Regions from separate parts of the Marinomonas pontica genome, predicted to be linked through region 1. Evidence: predicted binding sites of a transcription regulator. Region 1 holds the regulator's gene; each other region holds the start of a gene.
The links. The regulator sigma-54, encoded in region 1, starts transcription at its own class of promoters, with help from an activator protein. The targets are predictions, from matches to a motif close to TGGCACNNNNNTTGCTNT.
Positions count from the first base shown of each region.

Region 2: glnA (glutamate--ammonia ligase) is a predicted target of sigma-54. The motif match lies at 1,237-1,254, and genes of this name have one in related genera.
Region 3: AABA11_RS15105 (isoamylase early set domain-containing protein) is a predicted target of sigma-54. The motif match lies at 1,441-1,458, and genes of this name have one in related genera.

Region 1 is NZ_AP027271.1:1,446,479-1,456,751, forward strand. It holds gene mgtE (magnesium transporter) at 1-215, opposite strand, end outside; gene AABA11_RS06730 (HPr family phosphocarrier protein) at 223-492, opposite strand; gene ptsN (PTS IIA-like nitrogen regulatory protein PtsN) at 502-951, opposite strand; gene AABA11_RS06740 (RNA polymerase factor sigma-54) at 969-2,441, opposite strand; gene lptB (LPS export ABC transporter ATP-binding protein) at 2,517-3,242, opposite strand; gene lptA (lipopolysaccharide transport periplasmic protein LptA) at 3,243-3,752, opposite strand; gene lptC (LPS export ABC transporter periplasmic protein LptC) at 3,736-4,314, opposite strand; gene AABA11_RS06760 (calcium/sodium antiporter) at 4,314-5,273, opposite strand; gene AABA11_RS06765 (ABC transporter ATP-binding protein) at 5,443-6,240, shown strand; gene mlaE (lipid asymmetry maintenance ABC transporter permease subunit MlaE) at 6,237-7,019, shown strand; gene mlaD (outer membrane lipid asymmetry maintenance protein MlaD) at 7,021-7,485, shown strand; gene AABA11_RS06780 (MlaC/ttg2D family ABC transporter substrate-binding protein) at 7,487-8,104, shown strand; gene AABA11_RS06785 (BolA family protein) at 8,307-8,543, shown strand; gene murA (UDP-N-acetylglucosamine 1-carboxyvinyltransferase) at 8,570-9,832, shown strand; gene hisG (ATP phosphoribosyltransferase) at 9,834-10,273, shown strand, end outside.
Region 2 is NZ_AP027271.1:3,026,705-3,036,977, reverse strand. It holds gene glnA (glutamate--ammonia ligase) at 1-1,140, opposite strand, end outside; gene thiI (tRNA uracil 4-sulfurtransferase ThiI) at 1,488-2,939, shown strand; gene typA (translational GTPase TypA) at 3,189-5,009, shown strand; gene dtd (D-aminoacyl-tRNA deacylase) at 5,179-5,613, shown strand; gene tatC (twin-arginine translocase subunit TatC) at 5,610-6,386, opposite strand; gene tatB (Sec-independent protein translocase protein TatB) at 6,427-6,876, opposite strand; gene tatA (Sec-independent protein translocase subunit TatA) at 6,880-7,098, opposite strand; gene AABA11_RS14305 (phosphoribosyl-ATP diphosphatase) at 7,116-7,448, opposite strand; gene ubiB (ubiquinone biosynthesis regulatory protein kinase UbiB) at 7,465-9,108, opposite strand; gene ubiE (bifunctional demethylmenaquinone methyltransferase/2-methoxy-6-polyprenyl-1,4-benzoquinol methylase UbiE) at 9,111-9,866, opposite strand; gene AABA11_RS14290 (GGDEF domain-containing protein) at 10,001-10,273, opposite strand, start outside.
Region 3 is NZ_AP027271.1:3,201,152-3,211,424, forward strand. It holds gene olsF (bifunctional ornithine lipid synthase OlsF) at 1-1,082, shown strand, start outside; gene AABA11_RS15100 (hypothetical protein) at 1,098-1,235, opposite strand; gene AABA11_RS15105 (isoamylase early set domain-containing protein) at 1,547-1,852, shown strand; gene betB (betaine-aldehyde dehydrogenase) at 2,130-3,587, shown strand; gene betA (choline dehydrogenase) at 3,623-5,305, shown strand; gene AABA11_RS15120 (bifunctional 2',3'-cyclic-nucleotide 2'-phosphodiesterase/3'-nucleotidase) at 5,422-7,356, opposite strand; gene AABA11_RS15125 (zinc metallopeptidase) at 7,516-8,193, opposite strand; gene AABA11_RS15130 (DNA-J related domain-containing protein) at 8,307-8,885, shown strand; gene mltA (murein transglycosylase A) at 9,036-10,223, shown strand.

The DNA of each region.
Region 1 (10,273 bases):
TCTTCACTAAGATATTGTAATACTTCGCCTTCGTTTTTTGCTTCTATGAGCTCCCAGAGCAGTTTACGCTCTTTGGGAGGGGAGGATTCTAGTAAGCGAGCGACATCTTGTGCAGGTAAAGCACCGTTAAGCAGATAACGGATTTGCATGGTAGCGCCCGATTCGAGGGATTCGGTCACTGTTTGCAAATGATTTAGGGTGCTTTGTTCTGGCATCTGAACGTTACTCGTCTTCACCAAAGCGATTATTAATCAGCTCAATGATGGCTTCAATGGCTTCTTTTTCGTCGTCACCATTGGTTTTAATGCGTATTTCTGTGCCTTTTCCCGCCGCAAGCATCATCATTGCCATGATGCTTTTTCCATCTACGTTGCGACCATCTTTTTCGATGGTGATGTCGCAAGAAAAGCGTGTAGTGGTTTCGATGAGTTTGCCGGCGGCACGAGCATGCAAGCCCAGCTTATTTATTATGACGATAGACTCTTCCTGCATACGCCGTACCTATATTAGTGTGTTAAAAATAGTAAATAACTCTTCGTTATTGTTTGCAGTTCGCAATTTGTCTAGCGCCTCTGAAGACTGTGCTAATTCGGCAATTTGCGCCAGAGTAGCAAGGTGTTGGTCGCATTCATGAGGAGGAACGATAAGCGCAAAGATCAGATCAACCGCTCTTTTGTCGATGGCATCGAAGTCGACTGGCGTTTGCAGTGACATCACGACGATGGCAGTGTGATTGGCTGACTCTAGTCGACAATGGGGAATCGCTATGCCATTGCCAATACCTGTGCTTCCGAGTTTTTCACGGCCAAGTAAGGCATCGTAGACAGCTTCGTTGTTGCAATGTAGACGATTTGAAGCGACTTCGGCAATGCTTTCTAAAACGCGTTTTTTACTAACGATATCTTGTTTAGCAAGAACTAGGTCTGCTTTTAATAATGATTTCAATGACATGATAAAATGGTTTCCGTTTAGATCAGTCGTTTTCGTTCATTGGAAGGAGGGATATTCATCGCCTCACGATATTTGGCTACCGTTCGTCTGGCAACCTGTATGCCTTGGTCTGCCAAAATGGCAGCGAGTTTATTGTCGCTTAATGGTTTTTTCGCCGGTTCGTCTGAAACAAGCTTTTTGATCATGGCGCGAATGGCGGTAGAGGAACACTCTCCACCTGATGCTGTGTTTACATGGCTTGAGAAAAAGTATTTTAGTTCAAAAATGCCTTTTGGGGTGTGCATGTATTTCTGAGTTGTCACCCTTGAAATGGTCGATTCATGCATTCCCACTTCTTCGGCCACATCGTGAAGTACCATGGGTTTCATGGCTTCTTCACCCAGTTCAAAGAAATCTATTTGTCTACTAACGATGCAGCTGGCCACTTTTAACAACGTTTCGTTTCGGCTTTGAAGGCTTTTCATGAACCACTTGGCTTCTTGAAGCGATGTTTTTATGTAAGTCGCATCTTCCGTTGTGGTGGCTGTACTCGCCATTGCAGAATACGTTTCGTTGATTTTTATGGGGGGGAGAGCGTCGTTGTTTAGCTCTACTTGCCAGACATCATTGCGTTTTTTGACGGACACATCAGGGATGACATAGTCTGTGTCATCAGCGTCAATAACTGAGCCAGGTCTGGGGTTTAGCTGTTGAATTAAATGAATAACTTCTTTTAACGCTTCGTCTTTTAGTTTTGTCTTTCGGCTCAGCTGAGCGAAATCACGATTGCCTAAAAGTGGTAGGTAATGATCGATTAAATTGTAAGTGCTTTTGAATAATGGATGGCTGTGAAAGGCTTCCAATTGAACAAGTAAGCAATCTCGTAAATCGATAGAGCAAACGCCAACAGGGTCGAAGCGCTGAAGTCGGTGCTGCACAGCAATAACTTCGTCAATTTCCAGCTCTTCTAGCTCTGTACTGAGTGATTCGCAAATGTCCTCGGGTGTAATGCTTAAATACCCATCAGGCTGCACACACTCAATAATCGCGTAAGCAATTTCAATGTCTCTGTCCGACATATGGGTCAGATTCAATTGCCAAATAAGGTGGTCTTGGATGCTTTCAGCGGGTGCGTTACGGCTTTCAAAATCGCTTTCACTTTCAAAGCTATTGCTGTCGCTAACGGCAGCAGAACTTTGGTAAGTGTCATCCCAGTTACTGTCTATTGATAACTCTTCTGGGATGCTTTCTGTCCACTCAGATTCTAAACGCGCTTCTTCGCTGTTTGTTTCTATTGGTGTTTCTGTTGCAATTTTGGATTCGATGCTTGCTTGAGTATCACTGTTCGTATGTTCTTCGTCATCGAGCTCAAGAAGTGGATTGGACTCTAAAAATTCATGGATTTCTTGCTTTAAATCCAACGTAGAAAGCTGCAGCAAGCGAATGGCTTGTTGCAGTTGAGGCGTCATGGTCAGCTGTTGACCGAGTTTTAATTGCAAAGACTGCTTCATAGAGCAACTCTTTTTGTTTGAATGAATTGGAACGAGTTGTGCATACTACTCCCTTTCTACAGCAATGATAAGGGGTTACAGGCGGAAGTCGTCGCCTAAATAGACCTTTTTTACCTGTTCATTGTTGATGACCGTACTCGCGTCACCAGAAGCAATGATGTAGCCATTGCCGACAATGTAGGCTTTATCGCAGATGTCGAGTGTTTCTCTGACGTTGTGATCTGTGATTAGAACGCCAATTCCACTCTCTTGTAGGTGTTTTATTATGAGCTTGATGTCGCCAACTGAAATAGGGTCTACACCAGCAAAAGGTTCATCAAGCAGTATGAATTTTGGGTTCATGGCAAGTGCTCTGGCAATCTCCACCCGACGTCTTTCGCCACCGGAGAGCGCCATCCCAAGGTTGGTGCGGATGTGGGTGATGTGAAACTCTTCGAGAAGTTCTTCAAGCCTTGCTTTTTGATCGTCTTTACTTAGCTCTTTGCGCGTTTCAAGGATGGCCAAAATGTTGTCTTCAACAGACATTTTACGAAAAATGGACGCTTCTTGAGGTAAGTAGCCAATGCCTTTTTGGGCACGAGTGTGCATGGCATCGTGGGTGATGTCGTGGCCATCGATAAAGATACCACCCGCATCATTAGCCACCATGCCAACGATCATGTAAAAGCATGTGGTTTTTCCTGCGCCATTGGGGCCGAGCAAGCCGACGGCTTGGCCGGACTCTACTGAGATAGAAACGTCTTTTACGACTTTTCTTTTTTTGTAGCTTTTAGCAAGGTGCTTTGCTTCTAGTAAGGCCATCTATTGTTTTGCCTCAGGCGCTTGTGGTTGTAATGTCATGGATACGCGTCCCGAATCTTTTTTCTCTGCGCTGAATGTGCCGTCTTGAATCATGTACAGAATGTAGTCTGCGGTGATGGAGTTTTGAATGCGGCTTAAATAACCATCGCCAATGATTTCTAATTTAGATTCGTCTGTTTGATAGTGTATTTCATTGCCTTTACTGATCACAATGTTGCCACTCCAGTCCACTTGCTGGCTGAATTTGGCTGGTGAACCTGACGCTTCGAGGCTGCTAAATTTACGCGTATTTGCGTCTGTCGAAACTTTCAGGTATTCGGCTTGGATTTCAATAGAACCTTGTTTTACAAAGACGTTGCCTTTGTAAATGGCTTGACCTGAATTTTGATCGAACGATGCTTCATCCGCTTGAATCTCTAGTGGTTTGTTGATGTCATCAGGCAGTGCGTACGTATATTGGCCAATAAGGGCAGTGGTGAGCAACATGCTGGCGTTAATGAATCGTTTCATATTTTCCTCGTACAGATCCTGTCATCACGACTTCTTCTGAATTTATATAAGTGGTAATCGTACCAGCGGAGGTCTCGCCTTGTGTAGAGGTCAGTGTCGCCGCTCCATAACTGGTAATTGATTTGTCGCTGTCTTTGTAATGCATGTTGTTTGAACTAAGCTGAATGTCTTCCGACTTTAGAAATGTCTTAGTTGCAATGACATTATCGGTTAATAGAATATCATTACTTCCATCATCGATAACCCCTTTATCTGCTTTTGCGTGCCATTGTCCTGAATTAGAGTAGCGTTCAATACTGGGGTTTTCGAGTAGCGTCTTGGATTCAGTCACAAAGTGCAGTGTTTGCTGGGCGTTCAGTGTTTCTATCAATTCACCATTTTGATCAAACTCTTTGACTTTTACTTTGGTAATAAAGTAATCGGGAGAGTTGCGCAATGAATCTGTCTGAACCAGATTTTTTATGGGGGTTGTGCTATACCAGCCTAGCAGGCCGGCACCAATAATAATCGCTGCCGCAACAAAAATGAGTTTTGGTCGAATCTGATCCGTTAAATACGACATTACATTGAGCCGTTGGTGCTAAGTATGAATAAATACACGCCATAGCAAGCGATGAGAGGAAGTCCAACCCATCTTGGGATCGCGTTCTTCTTGGTTTTCTTGAAAATGTAAATGGCAAGCGCCAATGCCAGTGTTAAACCAAGAACCCAGGGAAAGTCTCTGTGAGTGACGCTTGAATCAATGACTCCAGGTGCAAGCAATGCGGGCAATGGAAGTACGGTGGCTAAATTGAAAATGTTAGAACCCAGTACGTTACCAATTGCGATGTCGTGATGACCCTTTCTGACACTGCTTACAGAGGCAGCGAGTTCAGGAAGGCTTGTTCCAATAGCAACTATGGTTAAACCAATGACAAGCTCGCTTACCCCAAGTGCGGTCGCAATGCCTATTGCTCCCCAAACAAGCAGTTTGGAACTACCAATCAAAACAGCCAATCCAATTAAAGCAATGATTAAAGACTTTCCTATAGAGGTGTCTTCATGCTCCGACAGTTCATCTAGCTCGTCTTCTAGATCTTTGCTGCCTCGCAATAACAGGATTAATACAATCAAAAAAGCGGCAATCAGGATAATGCCATCCCAAGCTTCAAGTGTTTGATCGAATAATAAGAAGCCCGTTAGTAGTGTAATAGTAAGCACTAAAGGTACTTCTTTCGTTGAAAGGCCTTGGGCGATTGGAATGGCTGAAAATAACAGGGTGATACCAAGGACCAAAGCAATGTTGGCAATATTGGAGCCCAGCACATTGCCGATGGCAATTTCAGGTGCATTATCAAGTGCAGCAATGGCAGAAACCACCATTTCTGGTGCGGATGTTCCAAATGCTACTAGTGTGATACCAATCACCATTGGGTTGACGTTTAGTTTTTTTGCAACCAGAGCTGAGTGCTCTATGAATTTATCGGAACTCAAAACCAGTAAAATTAAGCCTGCAACAAGGGCGATGGAAAACAGCAACATATCGTTGATAATACTCGTAGAAAAGGAAAGCACCATTTAATGAGGTTTGACGATGAAATTCAAGGCTTGATCTTGCAAACAAATTAGATTTGCCCTTGCTGCGATTCTAATTGTTAAGGGGCAGTGATAGTATCAGGCGATATTTAGAAAGGATGATAAAGGTGTACTCGTGGCTGATGCTTATATAGAAGTCCAAGATTTGAGCTTTTCGAGAGGGGATCGTGTCATTTATGAAAATGTTTCTCTTACTATCCCAAGAGGTAAAATCACCGCGGTTATGGGGCCAAGTGGTACGGGTAAAACCACGTTATTGCGTTTAATTGCGGCTCAATTGTCACCAGATTCGGGTTTGGTGCTCGTGGACGGTAAAAATGTTCATACGTTATCCAGGTCTGAACTTTATAAAGTGCGAAAGAAAATGGGGATGTTATTTCAAAGTGGTGCTTTGTTCAGTGACATGTCTGTGGCTGAAAATATCGCTTTCCCAATGGAAGAACACACTAAGCTTGATGCAAAAGCCATCAACGAAAAAGTGTTGGAAAAACTTCATAGTGTCGGTTTGCGTGGTGCGGCTCGACTAAAGCCTTCTGAACTTTCTGGTGGTATGGCACGACGAGTAGCATTGGCTAGAGCGATCGCGTTGGACCCCGAGTTAGTCATGTATGATGAGCCTTTTACCGGGCAAGACCCGATTTCTAAAGGTGTGCTGGTGAAGCTGATTCGTCAGTTAAATGAATCTGCGAATATGACGTCTGTATTGGTCTCCCATGATGTTGAAGAGTCTCTTTCTATCGCCGATCATGTTTGTATCTTGGCTGGTGGTCGAGTGATTGCAGAAGGGTCGCCAGAAGATATTAGGATGTCGGATGACGCTGAAGTGAAGCAATTTTTAAATGGCGAGCCAGATGGCCCTGTGCCGTTTCATTACCCCGAAAAAGATCGGGCTGGTGTCGAGGTGACGGTATGAAAATGGTTGCATTACTGGGCGGTGCGTTACTTGACTGGATTGAGTCGGTTGGTCGAGCGGGCATATTTTTGGCGCAAAGTATTTTTAGATTGCCGGTACGTTTTAAAGAATCGATTAATCTGCTGATTAAGCAACTGTATTCTGTTGGTGTGTTGTCGCTGGTGATTGTCGTTGTTTCGGGTGCGTTTATTGGTATGGTGTTGGCCTTGCAAGGTTACAGCATCTTGGCCAAATTTGGTTCCGAAGAGGCGGTGGGGCAATTGCTGGCATTGGCGTTACTTCGAGAGCTTGGGCCTGTGGTAACGGCGTTGTTGTTTGCTGGGCGTGCGGGGTCTTCCTTAACGGCTGAGATTGGTCTAATGAAAGCGACAGAGCAGTTGTCTAGCTTTGAAATGATGGGGGTTGATCCGTTACGTCGGGTTATTGCTCCTAGGTTTATTGCTGGCGTTATCTGTCTGCCATTGCTGAGTTTGATTTTTTCCACCACCGGTATTATCGGTGGTCTGGTGGTTTCTGTGAATTGGTTGGGTGTTCATGATGGCGCTTTTTGGTCTCTGATGCAGCAATCAGTTTATTTTGACACTGACATCGTAAATGGCTTTATTAAAGCTGTGTGTTTTTCAATTGCCGTTACTTGGATTGCGGTATATCAAGGGTATGAGTGTGTGCCAACTTCCGAAGGGATTGGTAAAGCCACGACCCGCACTGTTGTTTTAGGTTCATTGGCTATTTTGGCGTTGGACTTTGTATTAACCGCCGCCATGTTTGGAGATTTTTAAAATGAGAAGTAAGCGCACGGAATTGTTTGTTGGGTCTTTTATTTTATTGGGTATTTTGGCGTTTGTTTATCTGGCGGTGCAGGTAAGTGGGTTGGCTTTTACTGACAAAAAGGACACTTACCAGATTGTGGCGAGATTTGATGACATAGGTGGTTTAAGTAATCGTGCCAAGGTAACCATTGCGGGTGTGACCATCGGCAGTGTGGAGTCCATTACTCTTGATAAAGAGCTTTATATGGGGCTTGTTACAATGAATATTGACTCTGATGTGAACAATATTCCTACTGATAGTTCGATTGCTATTTTGACTAGCGGCCTATTGGGTGAGAAATACTTGGGGCTGTCTATCGGTGCTGATGATGAAATGCTGACTGACGGCGGTGAAATATTCGACACGCAGTCCGCGTTGGTGTTAGAGACGTTAATTAGTCAGTTTTTATTTAAAGCCGGTGATTCGGAGAAGTAATATGTTGAAATTGTTGTCACGTGCTTTTTTAATTTTTTCTGTCGTTGGTGCCAGTTTAGCTTGGTCGAATGAAGAAGCGGCTAGAGAGGCCGTCATTGAGGTGGTGGATGCTTTTCGTACACAGATTGTTGCGGATAAAGACGTTTTGTCAAAGGACCCAGCTCTGCTTGAAGAAAGGGTAAACGCCATTTTGGAGAATGTTGTTGATTTTGATGACTTCTCTAAAAAAGTGATGGGGAAATACTACCGTCGTGCCTCACCTGAACAGCGAGTGCGTTTTGCAACCGTCACAAAAGATACGTTGCTAAAAACCTATGGGGCATCGTTGCTTGAGTTGGATGCTGATCGTATTGAGGTGCTGCCTTTGGGGCCTCAAGGTCGTGGTAAAGAAACGAAAGTGGATGTTGACTTTCAAATGGAAGCGGGTGGCTTGTTAAATATTTCCTTTTATATGGAAGAGTCTAAGCAGGGGCGTTGGTTATTGAGTAATATTGTGATTAATAACATTAATTTTGGCTTAACGTTCCGTAAGCAGTTTGGCGTGATGATGGAGCAAAATAAGAACAATATTGAATTGGCGATTAATGCTTGGCGTGAGTCTTTGGCAAAAAAATCATAGTCTAAATTTCCGCAATTTCATTTCTTAAAATCCGAGTCCATTTTGTGGATTCGGATTTTTTTGTCTGGCAGATTGTCAGCCTTGAATAAAATCTAAGAAAACAGCCAGTTTTTTCTTCAGAGTTCGCCTAAGAGGTGTTATGTAGTTGGCTGTACTAAGGTAGAATAAACCAAATTAAGTATATTTATCTATTGGAGCGACTGTGAACGCAGCTGAAGTTAAAGCACTTTTAGAATCCTCTATCCCTAACTGTGATGTGGTTGCAGAGGGCGAAGGTTGTAATTTTCAAGTAGTGGTAGTGACGAGTGAATTTGAAGGTTTGTCGACCGTTAAGAGACAGCAACTTGTATATTCTCACCTCCAAGAAGCCATTTCTAGTGGCGCGATTCATGCCGTAACCATGAAAACCTACACGCCAGAACAAGCAAATAAGCTATAAAATAGCGTTTATAAGAGATTAATAATATGGACAAGCTTCTGATTACCGGTGGTACTCGGCTTAATGGTGTGGTTCGTGCGTCTGGCGCGAAAAATGCTGCGTTGCCAATTTTAGCGGCAACTTTGTTAACGAAAGAACTGATCACCATTAAAAATCTTCCGCATTTACATGATATCACTACCATGCTGGAGCTCCTGGGCTCGATGGGGTGTGGCGTTGTCGTGGATGAGAAAATGAGCGTTCAGTTGGACGTTTCTACATTGAATAACTGCGAAGCTCCTTATGAGCTTGTAAAAACCATGCGCGCCTCCATTTTGGTGCTCGGTCCTTTGGTGAGTCATTTTGGTAAAGCGATCGTATCTCTTCCTGGTGGCTGTGCGATTGGTAGTCGCCCTGTGGATCTGCATTTGCGCGGATTAGAAGCGATGGGTGCAACGATTAGTGTAGAAGGTGGCGATATTGTCGCCAGTGTCGATGGTCGTCTGAAAGGTGCGCGTATCTTTTTTGACAAAGTGACCGTGACAGGCACTGAGAACCTTCTGATGGCAGCAACATTGGCAGATGGTCAAACTATTCTAGAAAACGCCGCACGTGAACCTGAAGTTGTTGATTTGGCCGAGTGTCTTATTGCGATGGGGGCTAAAATCACTGGTCATGGCACCGACACTATCGTCATTGAGGGTGTTGAGGCCTTGCATGGTACAAGCTATCCAGTCATGCCTGATCGAATTGAAACGGGAACCTTCTTGGTTGCGGCTGCGATTACTGGCGGAAAGGTCAGAGTGATCGACACAAACGTTAAATCTCTTGAGGCAGTGTTGTCCAAACTAGAAGAAGCTGGTGCAAAAGTCTCCAGCGGGGAAGACTGGATTGAAGTGGATATGGAAGGTCGACGTCCAGACGCAGTTAATATCAGTACAGCGCCTTATCCTGCTTTCCCAACTGACATGCAAGCTCAATTTGTGGCACTAAACTCCGTTGCAAACGGGGTGGGCCGAGTGATCGAAAATATTTTCGAAAACCGCTTTATGCACGTGGATGAAATGCTACGTATGGGTGCCGACATTGAGGTAACAGGTAACACAGCGATTGTCCGAGGTTGCGAGCGCCTTAAGGGTGCGCCGGTAATGGCGACTGACTTGCGAGCTTCGGCGAGTTTGGTGTTGTCTGCTTTGGTTGCTGAAGGTGATACTAAGATTGACCGTATTTACCACATCGATCGTGGTTACGAATGTATTGAAGAAAAATTCGGTGCGTTGGGTGCGAAAATTTCACGGGTTTTAAATTAATATGAGCAAAACGTTGACGATTGCGCTATCGAAAGGGCGCATCCTTGGTGAAACTTTACCGCTTTTAGAAAAGGCGAATATCGTTCCGCTTGAAGATATTAGCAAAAGTCGAAAGCTGATTTTTGACACTAACCATGACCATATTAAACTGGTTATTTTACGAGCGACGGATGTACCCACTTATGTTGATCATGGTGTGGCGGACTTTGGAGTTGCTGGTAAAGATGTTTTGATGGAAGCTTCTACCAAAAATCTATATGAATTGCTGGATCTAAAAATCGCAAAATGCCGATTGATGACCGCTGGCGTGGTGGGGCAGCCTTTGCCAAATCGACGTTTGAAGGTAGCGTCTAAATTCATTAAAACGGCAAAAGCGTATTTTGCCGAGCAGGGTATTCAGGCCGATGTTATCAAGCTCTATGGTGCGATGGAGTTGGCGCC
Region 2 (10,273 bases), 1.6 Mb from region 1:
GTCAATACCTGCCATCAACATAGCTGCGAATGCCAAGTATGGGTTAGCGGTTGGATCAGGGAAACGAGCTTCAATACGCTTGCCTTTAGGGCTTGCAACGTATGGGATACGGATAGAAGCAGAACGGTTACGTGCAGAATATGCAAGCATAACAGGTGCTTCGAAGTGAGGTACAAGACGCTTGTAAGAGTTAGTTGAAGCGTTAGTGAACGCGTTCAATGCTTTAGCGTGCTTGATGATACCGCCGATGTAGTAAAGCGCCATTTCAGATAGACCGGCATATTGGTCACCTGCGAATTGGTTTTCGCCGTTTTTCCAGAAAGACTGGTGAACGTGCATACCAGAACCGTTGTCACCAACGATTGGTTTAGGCATGAAGGTCGCTGTTTTTCCGTAAGCGTGCGCTACGTTGTGTACGCAGTACTTAAGGATTTGAACTTCGTCGGCTTTTTTAACTAGAGTGTTAAATTTAACGCCGATTTCGTTCTGACCCGCTGTTGCTACTTCGTGGTGATGAACTTCGATCACAAGACCCATAGTCTCCATCGCGCCACACATTGCAGCACGTAGGTCGTGATGAGAGTCTACTGGTGGAACTGGGAAGTAACCGCCTTTAACGAAAGGACGGTGGCCCATGTTGCCGCCTTCGAATTTCTTGTTAGAAGACCAAGCCGCTTCTTCAGAGTTGATCTCTACAGAACAACCTGACATGTCTGTTTTCCATTTAACATCATCAAAGATGAAGAACTCTGGCTCTGGGCCAAAGAACGCAGTGTCGCCAAGACCTGTTGATTTTAGGAATTCTTCTGCACGTAGAGCAACAGAGCGTGGGTCACGGTCGTAACCTTGCATAGTAGAAGGCTCGATAACGTTACAACGAACAATAACCGTTGGCTCTTCAGTGAAAGGGTCGATAATCGCCGTATCGTCCTGAGGCATCATGATCATGTCGGATTCGTTGATGCCTTTCCAGCCAGCGATGGAAGAGCCATCAAACATCTGACCGTTTTCAAAAAATTCTTCATCTACCGTAATAGCTGGAATAGATACGTGTTGTTCTTTACCTTTAAAATCGGTAAAGCGAAGGTCAACCCACTTCGCGTCATGCTCAGCAATCAAGGCAAGGGTCTTGTTTGACATAGTTGTTCTCCAGTCATAGTAAAAGCAAAATTACTTTTGATTTAAGGGGGCTTCAATGTAAAGCGCCGTTTGTCTAGTTATTCATCGATTATAAGGTAAGCACAACTTGTGCCAGAATTTTGTGCGAGACAATAAGTTCATAAATAACAATAAGATAGGTTTTTTTTGATCCTTGTTGTTATTCACTTTGGCCAAAATAGCGCTTTGAAATTGCTTAAATGCACCTTGTTGGTGCAAAAATAAGGCTGATTGTTTTCTTTTGGTGCAAATTTAGCGTTTTCGTATCGATTGGCTTTTCTTTATACTATGCGCCTAAATTACACTATCCGGTAAAAACCTCAAACCTTATGAAATTCATTGTTAAATTCTTTGCAGAAATCACCATCAAAAGTCGTCCAGTAAGAAAGGCGTTTATTAAACAACTCCGCCATAATGTGAAACTGGTATTAAAGAAGCACGATGCCGATGTCATTGTTTCAGGTAATTGGGACTTTATTGAAATTTTTTCCGATAAAGACACATTGCGACAAGAGTTCACAGAGGCATTGTCTTGTATCGCCGGTATTGCTCATTTCCAGTATGTTCGTGAATTCCCTTTGGTCGACCTTGATGACATTGTAGAGCAAGCGGTGGTTTCTTATGGCGATGCGTTAAAAGACGCTGTTTTCGCAGTACGAGTAAAACGTGTCGGCCAGCATGACTTTACTTCTGTGGATGCTGAACGTCATATTGGCGGTTGTTTAAAAGCACGCTGCGGCGCCTTAGCGGTGCGCTTGAAAAATCCTGAAGTATTGGTACCTATTGATATTCGTGATGATCGAGTGTGGATGATTGAACAACGAGTTGAAGGCCTTGGCGGTTATCCGTTAGGGTCCCAAGATTCTGTGTTGTCTTTAATGTCAGGTGGTTACGACTCAACAGTAAGCTCCTACTTAACCATGAGTCGAGGCTTGAAAACGCATTTTTGCTTCTTTAATTTGGGCGGAGATGCTCATGAAATTGGCGTTAAGCAAGTGTCCAATTTTATCTGGGAAAAATACGGTTCCGCACTGAATGTAAAATTCATTACTGTGCCTTTTGAGGCTGTGGTCGGTGAGATTTTAACCAAAGTGGACAACGCCGAGATGGGCGTTATCTTAAAACGCATGATGTTGCGTGCGGCTTCTCAGTTGATGGGCGAAGTCGGGGCGAAAGCGTTGGTAACGGGTGAAAGTGTGGCGCAAGTTTCTAGTCAAACCTTGATGAATTTAAAAGTGATCGATCAGGTGACAGAAGAGCTGGTACTGCGTCCTTTGATTACGACGAATAAGCAAGTCATCATTGATAAGGCCATCGAAATCGGCACTGCGCCATTTGCGGCCAGTATGCCTGAGTTTTGTGGTGTGATTTCGGTTAAGCCAACAACGCGAGCAAAAATGCATCGCGTGGAAAAACAAGAGTCGAACTTTGACTTTGCCGTGTTGGAAAGTGCCATTGAGAACGCTCAAGTTATGTCGATTCAAAATGTAATGGACGATGTTTCTAAGCAATATCAAGGTGAAGTGCCTGTGGTGCGTATGCCCGTGGGAGACGAAGTGATCATCGATATCCGTCACCCAGATGAAGCCAGTAACCGCCCATTGAAAGTCAGCGGTCGTCCTGTCAAAGTGATTCCATTTTTTGCATTGGATTCTAATTGGTCTGATCTTGATAAAGACACAATGCATTTACTGTACTGTGGCAAGGGCGTCATGAGTCGAATGCACGCGTCTTACTTATTGGGCAAAGGGCATGAAAATGTCGGAGTATATTTGCCTTAAATCAGTGTTAAAAAAACGGTAGTATTTTTGTAGTGTTTAAATGCTATCGTTTTTATTCAAATGCGCTTTTTATCCAATTGAAGTATTTTTATAGACTTTTTTGGCCACTTTAATGGGATCTTCACAAATATAAGGGTACAATTGCGCGAATTTTATCCCGCACCAAGATCCGAGACGCTTGAAGAGCATATCTGCCCGTATCAAGCGGCAGTTTATCTTTTTGCTCACGCTAAATGCAGAGAACTATAAATGTCTAATGATATCAATAAGTTACGTAACGTAGCTATTATTGCCCACGTTGACCATGGTAAAACTACCTTGGTTGATCAGTTATTAACACAATCTGGTACGCTAGATCGTAAAGACCTTGGTTCAGAGCGAATCATGGACTCTAACGACCAAGAAAAAGAGCGCGGTATCACCATTTTGGCGAAAAACACGTCCATCATGTGGAACGATTACCGTATCAATATCGTAGACACACCTGGACACGCTGACTTCGGCGGTGAAGTAGAACGTGTATTGTCCATGGTTGACTCTGTATTGTTGTTGGTTGACGCAGTTGATGGCCCAATGCCACAAACTCGTTTCGTAACATCAAAAGCATTTGAGCGTGGTCTTCGTCCAATCGTTGTTATTAACAAAATTGACCGCCCTGGCGCTCGTCCAGATTGGGTTATGGATCAAGTATTTGACTTGTTCGATAGCCTTGGTGCAACAGAAGAGCAATTAGACTTCCCTGTTATTTATGCCTCTGCAATCAACGGTATTTCTGGTAATGACCCAGAAAACATGGCCGAAGACATGGTGCCACTTTACCAAATGATCGTAGACAGCGTGCCTGTTCCTGATGTTGATCCAGAAGGTATGTTCCAAATGCAGGTGTCTGCATTGGACTACGATGCGTACGTTGGCGTTATCGGTATCGGCCGTATCACTCGTGGTAGCTTGTCTCCAAACCAGCAAGTAGTAATCAAATCTGCTGACGGTAAAGAGCGTAAAGGTAAAGTTCTAAACGTTAAGGGTTACCACGGTCTAGCTCGTGTAGATACAACAAAAGCGTCTGCGGGTGATATCGTTTGTATTAATGGTATCGATGGCCTAAGTATTTCTGACACGCTATGTAACCCAGAGTGCGTAGAAGCGCTTCCTGCATTGTCTGTAGATGAGCCAACAGTAAGCATGACCTTCATGGTGAACGATTCTCCGTTTGCTGGTAAAGAAGGTAAATTTGTTACTTCTCGTAATATCAAAGACCGTTTGGATCAAGAGCTTATCCACAACGTAGCGTTGCGCGTAAGCCAAGGTGATGCACCGGATAAATTCATTGTTTCTGGTCGTGGTGAGCTTCACCTTTCTGTTTTGATTGAAAGCATGCGTCGTGAAGGCTTCGAGATGGGTGTTTCTCGTCCTGAAGTAGTTCAAAAAGAAATCGACGGCAAAATTCAAGAACCATTTGAGTTGGTTGTTATCGACGTTGAAGAACAGCATCAAGGTTCTATCATGGAAGAGCTTGGCTTACGTAAAGCTGAGTTAACTAACATGGAACCAGATGGTAAAGGTCGTGTTCGTCTTGAGTTCATGACGCCTTCTCGTGGATTGATCGGCTTCCGTGGCTTGTTCCTAACATTGACTTCTGGCTCTGGTATCATGACCAGCGTATTTGACCATTACGGTCCAGTAAAAGACGGTGATGTAGGTGGACGCCAAAACGGTGTATTGATCAGCATGGTGACGGGTAAGACAGCAGCATTTGCATTGTTCAACCTACAAAGCCGTGGTCGTTTGTTCCTAGGTCATGCGGTTGAAGTGTACGAAGGTCAAGTAATCGGTATCCATTCACGCGATAACGACCTAACGGTTAACCCTGTTAAAGGTAAGCAGTTAACGAACATGCGTGCTTCTGGTACAGATGAAGCGTTGACTTTGACGCCACCAATTCGCCATACACTTGAGCAAGCGCTTGAGTTTATTGAAGACGATGAATTGGTAGAAGTAACACCAGAAAGCATTCGTATTCGTAAGAAGCTATTGACTGAAAACGAGCGTAAACGCGCTGGTCGTAAGTAAGCTTTTGCTTAGCGTAATACTTTAAATACGTTGTTTTTATAGAGCAGCAGCAAATGGGTTCATGCAAATGAATCCGTGAGCGACAGAAGCGCCTTCGGGCGCTTTTGTTTTATCTGGGGGTTGTTAAGGTCGTAACGTAAGAAGAGCCAAAAGAAAGAGGGCGAGTGCAATGAAAGTATTGGTGCAGCGAGCATTGAACGCGAGCGTTGTTGTAGAGGGTGACACGGTAGGAGCCATTGATCATGGGCAGCTGGTGTTGGTTGGCATTGAAAAAGGCGATACCGAAGCGGATGCTCAAAGATTGGCAGATAAACTTTTGAAATACCGCATGTTTAGTGATGAAGAGGGAAAGATGAACCTCAATGTTCAGCAAGTCGGTGGTGGCGTGTTATTGGTCTCTCAATTTACCTTGGCGGCAGAGACCAAAAAAGGCCTGCGCCCTGGCTTTTCCACAGCGGCTGTCCCGTCTGAAGCAGAGCGTTTGTTTAACGATTTTGTGGAGAAGGTGAGAGCACAATATCAGCGAGTTGAAACAGGCCGTTTTGGTGCCGACATGAAAGTGTCCTTTACCAACGATGGGCCTGTTACTTTTATGCTCGATTAAGATGTAGTGTGAGAGGCTTCGCTGTCTTCTTCCGTTTGTGAACCATCGACCACGACTTTGACGGTGCGACCGGCAATCAAACCAAGCTCGAACAAAAGCCACATAGGTATGGCGAGCAGGGTTTGTGAAAATATATCGGGTGGCGTGATGAGCATGCCCACCACAAAACATCCTAGGAAAATATACGGGCGCTTTTTCGATAGAGTGGCAACCGTTGTCACGCCGGCCTTGATCAGTAAATACGTTGCTACTGGAATTTCAAAGGTCACACCAAACGCAAAAAACAGTTTTAAGACAAAGTTTAAGTAGTTGTTGATGTCTGTCATTACGGTCACTTCACCTGGTCCGACAGTGGTGAAGAAACCAAAAATAAGCGGTAGAACGACGTAATAGGCAAAAACCACGCCGGCATAAAAAAGAAAAATGCTCGAAATCAGCAAAGGAATCGCGATTTGTTTCTCGTTTTTGTACAACGCTGGGGCGATAAAGGACCAAGCCTGAAATAGCGTGTATGGCACCGAGATGAGAACAGCCACTGCAAATGTCAGTTTTAACGGGGCAAGAAAAGGCGACGCCACCTCGGTTGCAATCAAAGAGCTGCCAGCAGGCAGCAACAATCTCAGAGGTTCCGACACGATCAAATACAGATCATTTGCGAACGAATATAAGCCAATAAATAAAATGAGTATCGCAAGAACGCATTTTAATAAACGGTTTCTCAGCTCAATCAGGTGAGCAACCAATGGGGCTTGGTTAGAAGAATCTGTGCTCATAATGCGTTATGTGTCCGCTGTCATGTAGAAAATATAGCCACTAAGGTTGAGTGCTTGTCGTATCCGTTACTGTCTTTGATTCAGTGGGCTTGCTGGCCTCTGGCACGGTTTTGTTTTCATTTGTGGCTGTGGCTGTGGCTGTGGCTGTGGCTGTGGCTGTGGCTTTAGCTGTGTCAGTGTCTAGGATATCTGCTTGTGGCTCAGGTGCCTGATCTGCTGGCGTGCCGAACGTTTCAGGATAAGGCGTAATCGTATTTTGAATGGCTTGGCCTTCTTTAAGCAGTCGCTGGTTGGTTTCATTGATTTTTTGTTGCAGTTCTTCTTGATCCAACTGAGCGTTGATTTCTCGTTGAACTGAGTTAATACTGCGACGAATTTTACGAACCCAAAGCCCTGCCGTTTTTGCCGCATGTGGCAAACGTTCAGGGCCTAAAATAAGTAAGCCAACGACGAAGACGACAAGAAGTTCTGAAAAGCCAATGTCGAACACAGCTTAAGCGCTCTTATCGTCTTTTTTCGCTTCGGCATCAATGACTTTATGCTGAGCGGTTTTGTCGGCTTCTGTGTCGCTGTCTTTGTCCACGGCTTCTTTGAAACCTTTGACCGCGCCACCTAAATCAGAGCCTAAGTTTTTGAGCTTTTTCGTGCCGAAAATCAACACCAAAATGGCTAAGACAATAAGTAATTGCCAAATACTGATTCCACCTAACATAACTTTACTCCTACGGTTTATTTGGTTCTGTTGGCTTTTTCATCAAGACCAGACAGGTTAAAGCGACGAGCCAGTTCATCAAGGATAGCATCTGGGCCAATATCTAAGTGAGATAACATGACAAGCGTATGGAACCAAAGGTCGGCGGTTTCATAAATCAGATCAGATTTGTCACCTGAAATCACGGCATCTTTGGCTGCGATAATGGTTTCAATGCTTTCTTCGCCTACCTTTTCTAGGATTTTGTTTAATCCTTTCGCATGTAGACTGGCTACGTATGAAGAGTCTGCCGCTGCTGTTTTACGTTGTTCTAGAGTCGCTGCTAATTCAGCCAATACATCGGAATTCATTATAGTCTCTCAAATGTTACGGTTTTAAGACAAGTAAATATAGGCCAACTAAAAATAAGCCTAAACTGGTCATGTCGGCAACCTTTAAATGTTGTAAAGATACGGGATCGGTGATGACCCAAGCTGCGCCAATGCTTAATGCGCCAAGTAATCTAAATGGCAAATTTTGTCGGCTGCTTTTCAGCTCTTTACCAAGTTGCGTTATCGCTTCGGTCTGTGCCTGTATGCGCTCTTCTTGATGCGACATTTGCGATAAGGCCGTGAAGATCAAGTTTGGTATCTGGGGGAGTTGTCCGGCCCATTGTGGTGCTTGTTTACGGACTTCTTCCATGACGCGTTTAGGCCCCATTTGTTCCCGCATCCAACGTTCTAGGAAAGGTTTTGCTGTTACCCAAAGATCCAAATCTGGGTAGAGCTGACGCCCCAGTCCCTCAATATTCAGCAAGGTTTTTTCGAGCAAAACCAGTTGCGGCTGCACTTCCATATTAAAACGGCGAGCGGTTTGGAACAGCCCAATCAGTACTTGTCCAAAAGAAATGTCTTTCAAAGGTTTGGCAAACATGGGCTCACAAACACTGCGGATTGCAGATTCAAATGCGTGAACGGGCGTGCCTTTGGGTACCCAACCACTTTCCACGTGCAACTCAGCAACCAGACGATAATCACGCTGGAAAAACGCCAACAAATTACGCGCCAAATAGCTTTTATCTGCATCATCCAAGCTGCCCATAATGGCGCAATCGATCGCAATGTATTTTGGTTTTTGAGGGTTGCTTACATCAACAAAAATATTCCCTGGGTGCATGTCAGCATGGAAAAAGCTATGGGAAAACACTTGGGTAAAAAAGATTTCAACACCGCGCTCGGCCAGGCACTTCATGTCCACATTGGCTTTGTTTAGCGCGGCAATGTCGGCGACAGGAATGCCTGAAATGCGTTCCATTACCATGACATTGCGATGGCTGAAATCCCAATAAACTTGCGGAACATACAGCAACTCAGAGTCAGTAAAGTTACGTTGCAGTAAGCCGGTGTTAGCGGCTTCTTTTGCTAGGTCGAGTTCGTCTAAAATGGTGTATTCATAATCTGTCACCACTTCTACAGGGCGAAGTCGTCGACCATCGGCACTCATATTGGCGACCAGATGCGCTAATGTGTACAGCAGGCTAATGTCTTTGCTGATGGTTTTTTGAATATTCGGTCGAATGACTTTGACGACAATCTCTTCTCCAGTGTGCAAGGTTGCGGTGTGAACCTGAGCAATAGAAGCCGATGCCAATGGTGTTGAGTCAAATTTTGCAAATAACTCCGCCACCGGTGCTTTCAAATCTCGCTCAATAATCGCTTGCGCTACCTGCCCTGAAAACGCAGGCACTTTGTCTTGTAATTTGGCAAGTTCATCGGCGATGTCGTCGTCCAGAAGATCGCGTCTTGTCGATAAAATCTGTCCAAACTTTACGAAAATAGGGCCAAGTGACTCTAAGGCTAGACGTAAACGTTCGCCTTTATTTTTGCTGGCTCTATGACGTCCGATAGAGCATACGGCACCGACTGTGTAACGTATGTACCAAGGCAAAAGAGCAAATGGGATAAACACATCAAGGCGAAAGCGCACAACCGTAAACAGTATGCGCAGTAATCGAAAAGTACTGGTTAGCATGACTAGAATTTAAATCCTTTGTGTAGCGCAACAATACCGCCGGTTAAGTTTTGGTAGCTTGTGCGTTCAAACCCCACGTCGTCCATCATGCCTTTTAGTGTTTCTTGATCAGGATGCATGCGTATAGACTCAGCCAAGTAGCGGTAGCTGTCGGCGTCATTGGCGATCAGTTTGCCCATGGCTGGAAGAAGTCGGAATGAGTACTGGTCATACACTTGCGACAATAATTCTGACTCGGGTTTAGAGAACTCAAGAACCAGCAAACGTCCGCCGGGCTTCAATACACGGTACATGGAAGCAAGTGCTTTGGATTTGTCCGTCACATTGCGCAAACCAAATGCAATGGTAATGCAGTCAAACGTGTCATCAGGGAAGGGCAAGGCTTCGGCATTGGCTTGTACAAATTTGACGTTTCCGACGACACCTTGATTGGCCAATTTGTCACGACCTACTTTTAGCATGGAATCGTTAATGTCCGCCAAAATGACTTGGCCTTGGCTGCCAACTAAACGTGAAAACTTTAGGGTTAAATCCCCTGTACCGCCGGCAATATCGAGTACGCAGTTGCCAGCACGAACACCAGATTGGCTGATGGTATGACGTTTCCATAGGCGATGAATGCCGCCAGACATTAGGTCATTCATAATGTCGTATTTTGCAGCGACGGAGTGGAAAACTTGCGCGACAGCTTGTACCTTTTCGTCTGTGGGAATTTCTTTAAAACCAAAGTCGGTGGTTTTTTTCTGATCGTCTTGCATAAACTACTTCATCCTAATGGCGGCATCGCACGCCTGTCTTCTTTTCTAGCAATTGTGTTAGTCGCTGTATTGTAGCGAGCGTATGGCGGTTATTGTAACCGCGACGACAAGGCTCTGGTACTGCTTTGTCCTTTCTATTTGTTGACCATGACTTTATTTCGGCCAGATTCTTTTGCGAGATACAGCTGTTTATCTGCACGAGCGAACAAAGATTCAGGCTCTTCTTGTGGGATCAGCTCGGCAATCCCTATTGAAACAGAGATAGAAACGGGCTCGCCTTGCATATTAAACGGGGTTTTTGCCACCGCTAGACGAATGGCTTCCGCGCGTTCGGTGGCTTGTGTAAGAGTCAACTCGGGGAAAACAATAACAAATTCTTCTCCACCGTAACGGAACATCAAATCTTC
Region 3 (10,273 bases), 1.8 Mb from region 1:
CGTTGTCGACGATTCAGCTTGCAAATGAAATGTTTCGCCAACGCAATCGCAAGATCCCCATGCAGGTTGGTCAAGCGATTCCAATTCAAGAATTAGCCAAACTGCCATTGAGCGACAAAGAAAAAAACAAATTAGTAAAACGTCATTTGTACCGGATCGCTAAGGGCAAAAAACCGCTTCTTAAAACCGAGAAAACGGTAGAACACCCGCAAAACAGACAGATGATCAAACAAGAGCTGAAAGTCTCAGAGCACCTTGGCAGCACCAAAGACAACAAGCAAATTTACCTATTTGACTACGACCCAATGTCCGTGACCATGAAAGAGATCGGGCGTTTGCGTGAGATTGCCTTCCGCAAAGTCGGCGAAGGCACTGGCGAGCGTTCGGACTTAGATAAGTTCGACCAATATTACCGCCATTTGATTTTATGGGATGAAGAAGAACTGGAAATTGTGGGCGCTTATCGCATCGGCGAAGTCGCTCGCTACATGAAAGAAGACAAACCAAACCGCATTTACAGCGCCGAACTGTTCAAATACTCCTGCGACATGGAACCGTATTTTGAACAAGGCATCGAGCTAGGCCGCAGCTTCATCCAACCAAAATACTGGGGCAAACGCAGCTTAGATTATTTGTGGTACGGCATTGGGGCTTACTTAGATAAGCACCCTGACATTCGTTACATGTTTGGCCCTGTCAGCCTAAGCAACAGCTACCCTCAAGTGGCCAAAGACTTCATTGTGTCTTTTTACACGCTTTACTTTGCCGACAAAGAACACCTAGCGCGCTCTTTCACGCCGTATCAGGTAAACGCCGAACACAATGACATTATTGCAAACATGTTCAGCGGTGACGATTACGAAGAAGATTTTAGAGTGCTAAAAGAACAACTCAGCCATTTTGGAGCGAGTGTGCCTACGTTGTTCAAGCAATACAGTGAATTGTGTGAGCCGGGCGGGGTTCGCTTCTTAGACTTTGGTGTCGATGCCGACTTTGGCTACTGTGTGGACGGATTAGTCCTAGTAGACCTAAATACAGTCAAAGAAGCGAAAAACAAACGCTACCGTGGTCACAACCAATAACACGACGCCTGACAACTATGAGTCGTGATGGTGATTTGAATGATGCGCATGGTGATGGTCTTGTTGTTCTGGTCGTTTAAAAAACGCCAAATAGATGATCTTAATAACAAGCATCACACTTAACACAATGAGAACGCCCATTTGAATGTCCATACAAACACCTCATTATTTTTGTTGTCATTTGAGTGTAGGACATTTAGAGCAAGCGAATTGTGAATTTACGTCTTTAAATTGTACCCTTTGGTAAGCCCAAAAATGGCGCACCCGTACACGGTTTTAAGGCAAATTTGGCTCATAAATTCGACAGCACACGCTCTCACATTGTTTTTCTGATTGAAAATTAAGCGGTTAGAAAGTTTGGCGTAAGCCTTGCTTATGCTCTACCAAGAAGCTATTTCATCGTCCCTCAGGCTTTTGCAGTAGCCTAACTATTATTTGTCTATCGCTAGACCATGGAGCTGGAAATGATTGAAAAAACCTATTTGAAAACCAAGCCAGAATGCAAAGTAAAGTTCGCGATTCCTGTAGAGGCAGTAGGTGACGCGAAAAACGTTGCCTTGGTGGGCGACTTCAATAATTGGGATTGCACCGCTAATCTGATGAAGAAACAGAAGTCCGGTGTTTATGCTTCAACGCTTAATCTGGATATCGATACGGCTTATCAGTTCAGATACGTCATTGACGGCACAGAATGGCTAAACGACGAAATGGCAGACGATTACGTGCCAAGCCCGATCAGTTACGACACCAACGGTGTCATTAGCCTTTAATTTTCTGTTTTAAAGTGTCTTATTTCGCCTCTGCTTTCCTGTAGAGGCGGCTCATTCTTATTGCCATTTTTTCACCCATCTTAGCCACCCATAAGCCCTCATTTTATCGGCTCTATAACGTCATCTTTTTGCCCCAAAATCACTAATTCTTGGATTCGAGCTGCAATTTAAAGTCAAAATCTGTACAATTGTTTTTATTAAACGCGCGTTTAATAAAAAATCTACCTATCTCAATGTCCTCAAACGGCTCATTGAAACAGACTTAAAGAGGCACATCATGGCACATCAGCAGCAATACATTCATGGCCGCTACCATGCATCCACCAGCGGTGAACATTTTGAAACAATCAACCCAGCGACAGGCGAAGTGATTGCAACAATAGAGCACGCAGGACAAGCTGAACTCGATGCTGCTATTGAATCCGCAAAGCAAGGTCAAAAAGTATGGGCGGCAATGAGCGCCGTTGAACGCGGGCGCATTCTTAAAAAAGCCGCCGATTTATTACGTGAAAATAACGAAGAGCTTGCTCGTCTCGAAGTACTGGACACTGGCAAGCCACTTCAAGAGGCCATTTGCGTAGACATTCAAACGGGCGCTGACGTAATCGAATATTACGCAGGTCTAACCGATAAAATCCAAGGCGATTACCAAGACCTTGGCAATGGCAACTTCTTCTACACTCGTCGTGAGCCGCTAGGCATTTGCGCAGGCATCGGCGCATGGAACTACCCTATTCAAATCGCCATGTGGAAATCTGGCCCAGCCCTAGCCGCTGGTAACGCAATGATCTTCAAGCCTTCGGAAGAAACACCGCTTACCGCCCTTAAACTGGCCGAAATCTTTACCCAAGCAGGCTTGCCAGATGGCGTATTCAACGTCATCCAAGGCGATGCCAGAACAGGCCAAATGATCACCGCACACCCAGAGATCGCCAAAGTCTCGTTCACTGGCGAAGTGGGCACAGGCAAAAAAGTCATGGCCGCTTCGGCGCAATCTTTGAAACAGGTAACCATGGAACTGGGTGGTAAATCGCCCATGATCATCTTCCCTGATATGCCAGTGGATCAAGCCGTTTCGGCCGCCATGCTCGCCAATTTCTACACCCAAGGTGAAGTGTGCACCAACGGCACTCGTGTATTCGTGCACGCTGACATGCTGGACGCCTTCACTAAAGAATTGAAAGAACGCACTGAAGCCATGATCATTGGCGATCCAATGGACATGAGCACTCAAGTTGGCGCTCTGATTTCAAAAGACCATATGAAAAAAGTCTTGGGCTACATTCAAGCGGCCAAAGACGCTGGCGCAACCTTATTGTGTGGCGGTTACCAAGTCACTGAAAACGGCTTAGACAAAGGCGCATTCGTTGCTCCGACTGTCTTCACTGATTGCACCGACGACATGCCTCAAGTGCGTGATGAAATCTTCGGCCCTGTGATGTCTGTGCTTAGCTTCACCGACGAAGACGAAGTCATTGCGCGCGCTAATGACACCAAGCTTGGTTTAGCCGCGGGCGTATTTACCAAAGACTTCGCCCGCGCACACCGCGTTATTGGTCAAATGCAGGCAGGGATTTGCTGGATCAACGCATGGGGGTCTTCTCCTGCTGAAATGCCAGTGGGCGGTTACAAAGAATCTGGCATTGGTCGTGAAAACGGCATCGAAACCTTATACCACTACACACAAACCAAGAGTGTTTTTGTCGACCTAAACGACATTCAAAGCCCTTACTAAGCGGGACGCTTAACTCTTAATAGATGAGAACAGTCATGGCAAACGAAACGTACGATTACATCATCGTCGGTGCTGGCTCCGCAGGGTGTGTGCTGGCAGACCGACTGACAGAAAGCGGCGAACACAAGGTATTGTTACTGGAAATGGGCGGCTCGGATAAGAGCGTCTTTATCCAAATGCCAACCGCTTTGTCTTATCCAATGAACACTGAAAAATACGCGTGGCAATTTCACACGGACAAAGAGCCTGGTCTTGATGGCCGTGAAATGCATTGTCCACGTGGCAAAGTATTAGGCGGTTCATCGTCTATCAACGGCATGGTTTATGTGCGTGGTCACGCCTGTGATTTCGACCAGTGGGAAGAAAACGGCGCCAAAGGTTGGAACTACCAAACTTGCCTGCCCTACTTCAAAAAAGCCGAAACATGGAAAGGTGGTGCGGATTTATACCGTGGTGGCGATGGCCCATTGTCGACCAATAACGGCAACGACATGACCTACAACCCGCTTTACCAAGCCTTTATTGATGCGGGTGAAGAAGCCGGCTACAGCAAAACCGACGATTATAACGGTCATCGCCAAGAAGGCTTTGGCGCAATGCACATGACGGTAAAAAATGGCGTGCGTGCTTCTACGTCTAACGCCTATTTACGTCGTGCCATGCAACGCCCTAACCTAACGCTTAAAACTGGCGTGTTAAGCCATAAAGTCCTCTTTGAAAATGGAAAGACCGATGGCAAAACCGCCACAGGCATTGAGTTCAGCAAAAACGGTCAAACTCAGCAAGCTACCGCCAGCAAAGAAGTTATCTTGTCAGCGGGTTCGGTGGGGTCGCCACAGTTATTACAACTGTCTGGAGTCGGTCCAAAAGACGTCTTGGAAAAAGCGGACGTTCCTCTAGTTCACGAACTACCTGGGGTGGGTGAAAACCTGCAAGACCATTTGGAAGTCTACTTCCAGTACTACTGTAAACAGCCTGTGACGCTAAACAGCAAACTTGGCTTGATCAGCAAAGGCCTAATCGGTACGCGTTGGATGCTGTTTAAAACAGGCCTTGGCGCGACGAACCACTTTGAATCTTGCGGTTTTATTCGCTCTCGTGCGGGTCTTAAATGGCCAAACATCCAATACCACTTCTTACCAGCAGCGATGCGTTACGATGGTCAAGCCGCGGTGGAAGGCCATGGTTTTCAAGTGCACGTTGGCCCTAATAAACCAGAAAGTCGCGGTAAGTTATGGATCGAGTCTGCTGACCCAGCGGCCAAACCGCGTATCTTGTTCAACTACATTTCGACCGAGCAAGACAAGCAAGACTGGCGCGATACGATTCGCCTAACTCGTGAAGTACTGCAACAGTCGGCACTGGACGATTACCGTGGCGATGAAATTCAGCCAGGCATGAACATCCAAAGCGATGAAGAAATCGACCAATGGGTAAAAGAAAACGTGGAAAGTGCTTACCACCCTTCTTGTACCTGTAAGATGGGCGACGACAACGACCCAATGGCCGTGCTGAACGAGCAATGCCAAGTGCGCGGCATCGAAAGCCTACGCGTGGTGGATTCGTCTATCTTCCCGACCATCACCAACGGCAACTTGAATGCACCAACTATCATGGTAGCGGAAAAAGCCGCCGACATGATTCTTGGCAAAGCAGCGTTACCAAGCCTAGATGCACCCGTTTGGATTCACCCAGAGTTTGAAACGAAACAGCGTTAATAACAAAGCAAAAAAGCCCATAAAAAAACGCCTGCTAGATATTAGCAGGCGTTTTTCATTTAGGCGCTTCGTTCTATTTCAATAGCCGTTATTGCAACTCAGCTATTTCATCTGATCTATTTGATCTGAAACACCGCAAAGCCATTGTCGTCTAAAGACTGGTACGTCATATTTTTGCCCGCCGCGCCTTTGGCTTTTGGTGAGGTGGTAAAGGACACATTTGCCTTACCGAAACTTGCAAACGCCCAATTACCATCAGCTTCTGGATTGATGGTTTTTTGGCTCAATAAGTAATTTGCGACCACGTCACGGTTTTTGTCTGGTGCATCAATCACGATGGTTTCACCATTCAAATTTGGGAAATGGCCGCCACCGCCCGCGCGATAATTGTTGGTCGCCACCAAGAATTCGTCTTTCATTCTTAATGGTTCGCCGTTAAACATCGCCTTAGTAATACGGTGAGCGTCTTTGTTTACCACTTCCCCATCACCATTATAACGAGCGGGTTGGGTGACATCGATTCGGTAAGAAATGCCGTCGATCACATCGAAGTTATAAGTCGGGAAAGACGCATTCACCAATTCTTGTGGCTTAGTGGAAGTCCCATCGATCTGATTAAACTGCCCAGCCGCGGCTTCTAACCATTCAACCACTTGCGCGCCCGTTAACTTCACGACTTTTAAATCGTTTGGATAAATGTACAAATCGCTGACGTTTTTCAGCGCGATATCGCCTTTTGGCACATCCGTGTAATAGTCTGGACCACCGCGACCACCAGCCTTAAACGGCGCTGCCGCAGATAAAATAGGCAAGCCTTCATAGGACGTACCGCGAACAATATTTTCCACATACCAAATCTGCGCATTGTTGACGATCTGAATAGATGGATCATCTTGCACCAACGCAAAGAAACTATTGATATCAGCTGTCGATTCACCGACTTTGCGACGCATGTACGCCAACGTACCTTCGTGCTCAGTTTCTACCGCTTTATTAATATTCGTATCCGCTTCCACCAAAGGTATCGTGGTTCGGCCTTCACGACGAGAAATAGCACGCACTTCAGCTTTGCCATCCGCCACTTTCCAACCATTGCCAGCTGGCTCAAGTTTTAAATCAATCACCCCAAGGTGAGAACCCCAAAAGCCGGGCATGGTCGCAGGCTTACCAAGTACCGTACCTTTTTCGCCATCCACACCGTCAAAGACGTCTAAGGCTTTATCGCCTGGAAATATTCGATGCGAGTGACCAAACAAAATCGCATCAATGCCATCGACTTTCGCAAGATGATAAGAGGCGTTTTCTTCGCCTTTCATATAAGGCGAATTCATCATGCCACTGTGCGGAATCGCGATAATCACATCCGCGCCTTTGGCTTTCATTTCAGGAATGTATTTGTTGGCGGTTTCGATAATGTCTTTGGCGATGACTTTATGGGTTAAATTGTCTTTATCCCACGTCATAATTTGTGGTGGCACAAAGCCAATGTAACCTACTTTGACCGTTTGTTCTTTGCCGTCAGAATCAACGAAGGTTTTGTCTTTAATAATATAAGGCTGGAAATAAGGCTGATCGTTAGACGCATCGTTGTCGCCATCGTCCACATAGACATTCGAGTTAATGTATGGGAAATTCGCGCCGCTTAAGCTTTTCATCAAAAAGTCTAAGCCATAGTTAAATTCGTGGTTACCGATATTACCCACATCGTAATCCAACAAGTTCATCGCTTTAAACGCAGGATGCGTCTCACCAAAGCGCAACACGCGACCTTTCGCTACATAATCGCCCAACGGCGTGCCCTGTAATAAATCACCGTTATCCACCAAGACAGAGTTCGTCACCTCGGCACGGGCCGCTTTAATCAAGGTTGCCACACGAGACAAACCCACCGCATCGCTTTGTTTATCGCCGTAGTAATCGTAATCCACCAGATTCATGTGAATATCCGTGGTTTCCATGACTCGCAAGTCAATGGTAGAAGCCTGCGCCATCGCCGCAAACAGCAAAGAAGAGGCGAACATCGTCGCGCCCTTAGGAACAAAAAACGTCATTTTCTTTTACTCCGCTCAATTGGATCATCTTGTTATATTAAAATACTAACCAAAAAGTCAGCTTTTGATAGTAAGACGATTTTATGCGAAGTTCATGCCTTTTTTGTGACAAATTTAGAGAAGGCTTTGTGTATGCGAGTCATGTGGAAAGACAAAGCGCTACCGCTTAAACCAACGCCACACGAGGAGTACTTTGATTAACGCGGCGGCGACGTAAGTCATGGCGCAGGCGGTGAGGATTTTCTTCACTTTAGGTAGGTCTTCCTGTGGGATATAGTGGCCTTCTCTCAAAAGGGGGAGCGCTTTGTTAAAACTGGCGTCCCACTCTTCGGGCAAGATAACCACTTGTACCAACACAGCGAGTAAACCCGATAAGCCAACCACGAGCGCATGCAAAGGTACGGCGTAAGGCAAGTGCAACATCACCGAGATCAGTGGCCACCCCAATAATAAGCCTGCCGTCACGCGGCGAAGCCCATGTGCCAAAGGCAAATAACGTGTGCTAAGTCGCGCAATTTTTTCTTTTTTTTCATGGGCTATGGCGTGCCCAACTTCATGCGCTGCAACCGCAACCGCGGTTAAAGATCGTCCATTCAGCACACTTGGGCTAAGCCGCACAACATGTTGGCCATAATCAAAGTGGTCACGGCCTTCTTGTGTCGCTTCGATTTTTACCTCGCTCAATTCGAAACGCTTTACTAAATGTGTTGCCAGTTCGCCACCCGTTCCGGGTAAATCTGGACGATCGGCCGCATAGCGCTTCAAGGTGAATTTTACCCACGCACTGGGTCCAACGATCAACAAAACAACCAACACAATTCCAATGATCCACAACATAACTTTGTCTTTGACACTATCCCGTTATTAAAAAATACCCGTCGCAACTTTGACCCTTTTCAGGTTCGTAACATACACTGTAATCAATAAATGCCTAAGCAGACGAGACAGATATGAAAAATCCTTTAGTCGGCCCGATTCTCGCGATTCTGAAAAACAATCCAAATGGCATCAGTGAATTCGATATTCTCAAAGCGCTAAAAGACCAATTGCCCGAGTTCAGTCAGCTGGCCGACGACGTCAATCTACAACTTTTTCGCCAACACTTTCTGATCATGAATGCGTTATACCAATTACAGCGCAGTCTTTGGCAAGAAGAAAGCCTAATGCTAGACATCAGCGCGCTGCGGATCAATCTTCTCAGCGCAGCGCAAATTCAGACCGCATCCGGAACCCATGTCAGCGACAGTGTCGACGCAAAACTGGCGGCTTATTATCTCGACTGGGAAGAATACGAAAAAACCGATGCAGACGAAGTCTCTCGCTTGCTCGACAGTTTTTACAAAGGTATCAGCCTGCCGGGCAACCGTGACTCGGCGCTCAAGACCCTACAAATAGACAGCCGTAATCCCACAAAGTTAGTGATCAAACAACAATATCGAAAACTCGCCCAGCAGCATCACCCAGACCGTGGCGGCGACCAAGATGTGTTTATTGGGTTACGACAAGCCTATGAATTTCTCATGTTTTAAATGGCATAAAACAACGAGCTGAAGAGTGTAAAGCTCCATTCCAAGCATTGCTTTCACCACTATAAAAACTCAAGATGAACCTCGCTCTGCGCTTGTGGTCAAAATACCGCAATGCCTACTTTATCGATTCATTTTATAGAACTGGGGCTTATGACTTTTTCTTCTTTTTTAACGTATTTTTCACCCTCAAAAACACCCGCCCGTTACTTGCTGCGCCCTCTCTGTCTGGTGTCTTTTGCCTTGTTGACCAGTTGCAGCTTAACGGAAATAGACAGCTCGAACGATTTTGCCAACAACGGTCGAGACACCACGGCACTCAAACGCGATACCTTATATTTAAAAGAAAGCCTGCCGCCTGGGCTGCCTTTACCGGATGCCAGCTTTCAAGCTGGATTAGAGCAGCAAATCGCCTATCTAAACCGCCTGCAAGACAAACCCTACCTGCTGGAAAACACCCAAACCAGCGTCGCGGATCTGAAACGGGTCGCCTCCGAAATCAACGATTGGCTACACAATCCAGCCCAACAACCACAGTTAATCGCACATCAATTGGCAGGACAAGACCAACGCGGCAACGTACAAATAACGGGCTACTACGTGCCTATTCTGCCTGTTCGCCATACCCCCGATGACGTCTATCGCTACCCTCTTTACCGCAAGCCAACCCAGCGCAATGCCGAAGGAAAATTTCCCTCACGAGAGGAAATTGATTTTGAAAGCGCCTTAGCTGGACAAGGCTTGGAAATTGCTTACACATCCAGTTTGGTCGACAACTTTTTCTTGCATGTGCAAGGTTCTGGCGTGGTGGAATACGAGAATGGCGAACGCAAGCTGTTATCGTGGGGTGGCGTCAATGGTCATGCTTATCGCAGCTTAGGGAAAGAGTTGATTGAGCGAGGCGAGATCGACCGCGCCCATATTTCCGCGCAAAGCATCCGCCAATGGCTAAGCGATCATCCAGATCGAAACCGTGAAATCCTATCCACCAACCCCAGCTATTTGTTCTTTAGTGAAGGGCCAGAAAACCCTGTAGGTGCAGCGAACGTTTCATTAACACCGTTATATTCGGCGGCGGTTGATCCTAGCGTGATTCCGCTTGGCTCTATTTTATTGGCTCAGGTACCCAAGCTCGACCCCTATGGGAATTTGATTGGTCATGAATTTCGCCTGTTGTTGGCGCAAGACAAAGGCGGCGCAATAAAAGGCCCTGGACACATAGATTGGTATCAAGGCATTGGGGAAGAAGCGCACTTCCATGCAGGGCAATTAAAACACTTTGGTAAAGTGTGGTTGTTACTGCCAAAGACCCCCGCCCCACAGATCTTAATTGCCCAATAACAAAAAAGCGCCATGTCTACGATGAGATATGGCGCCGATTTTTTGCGTTA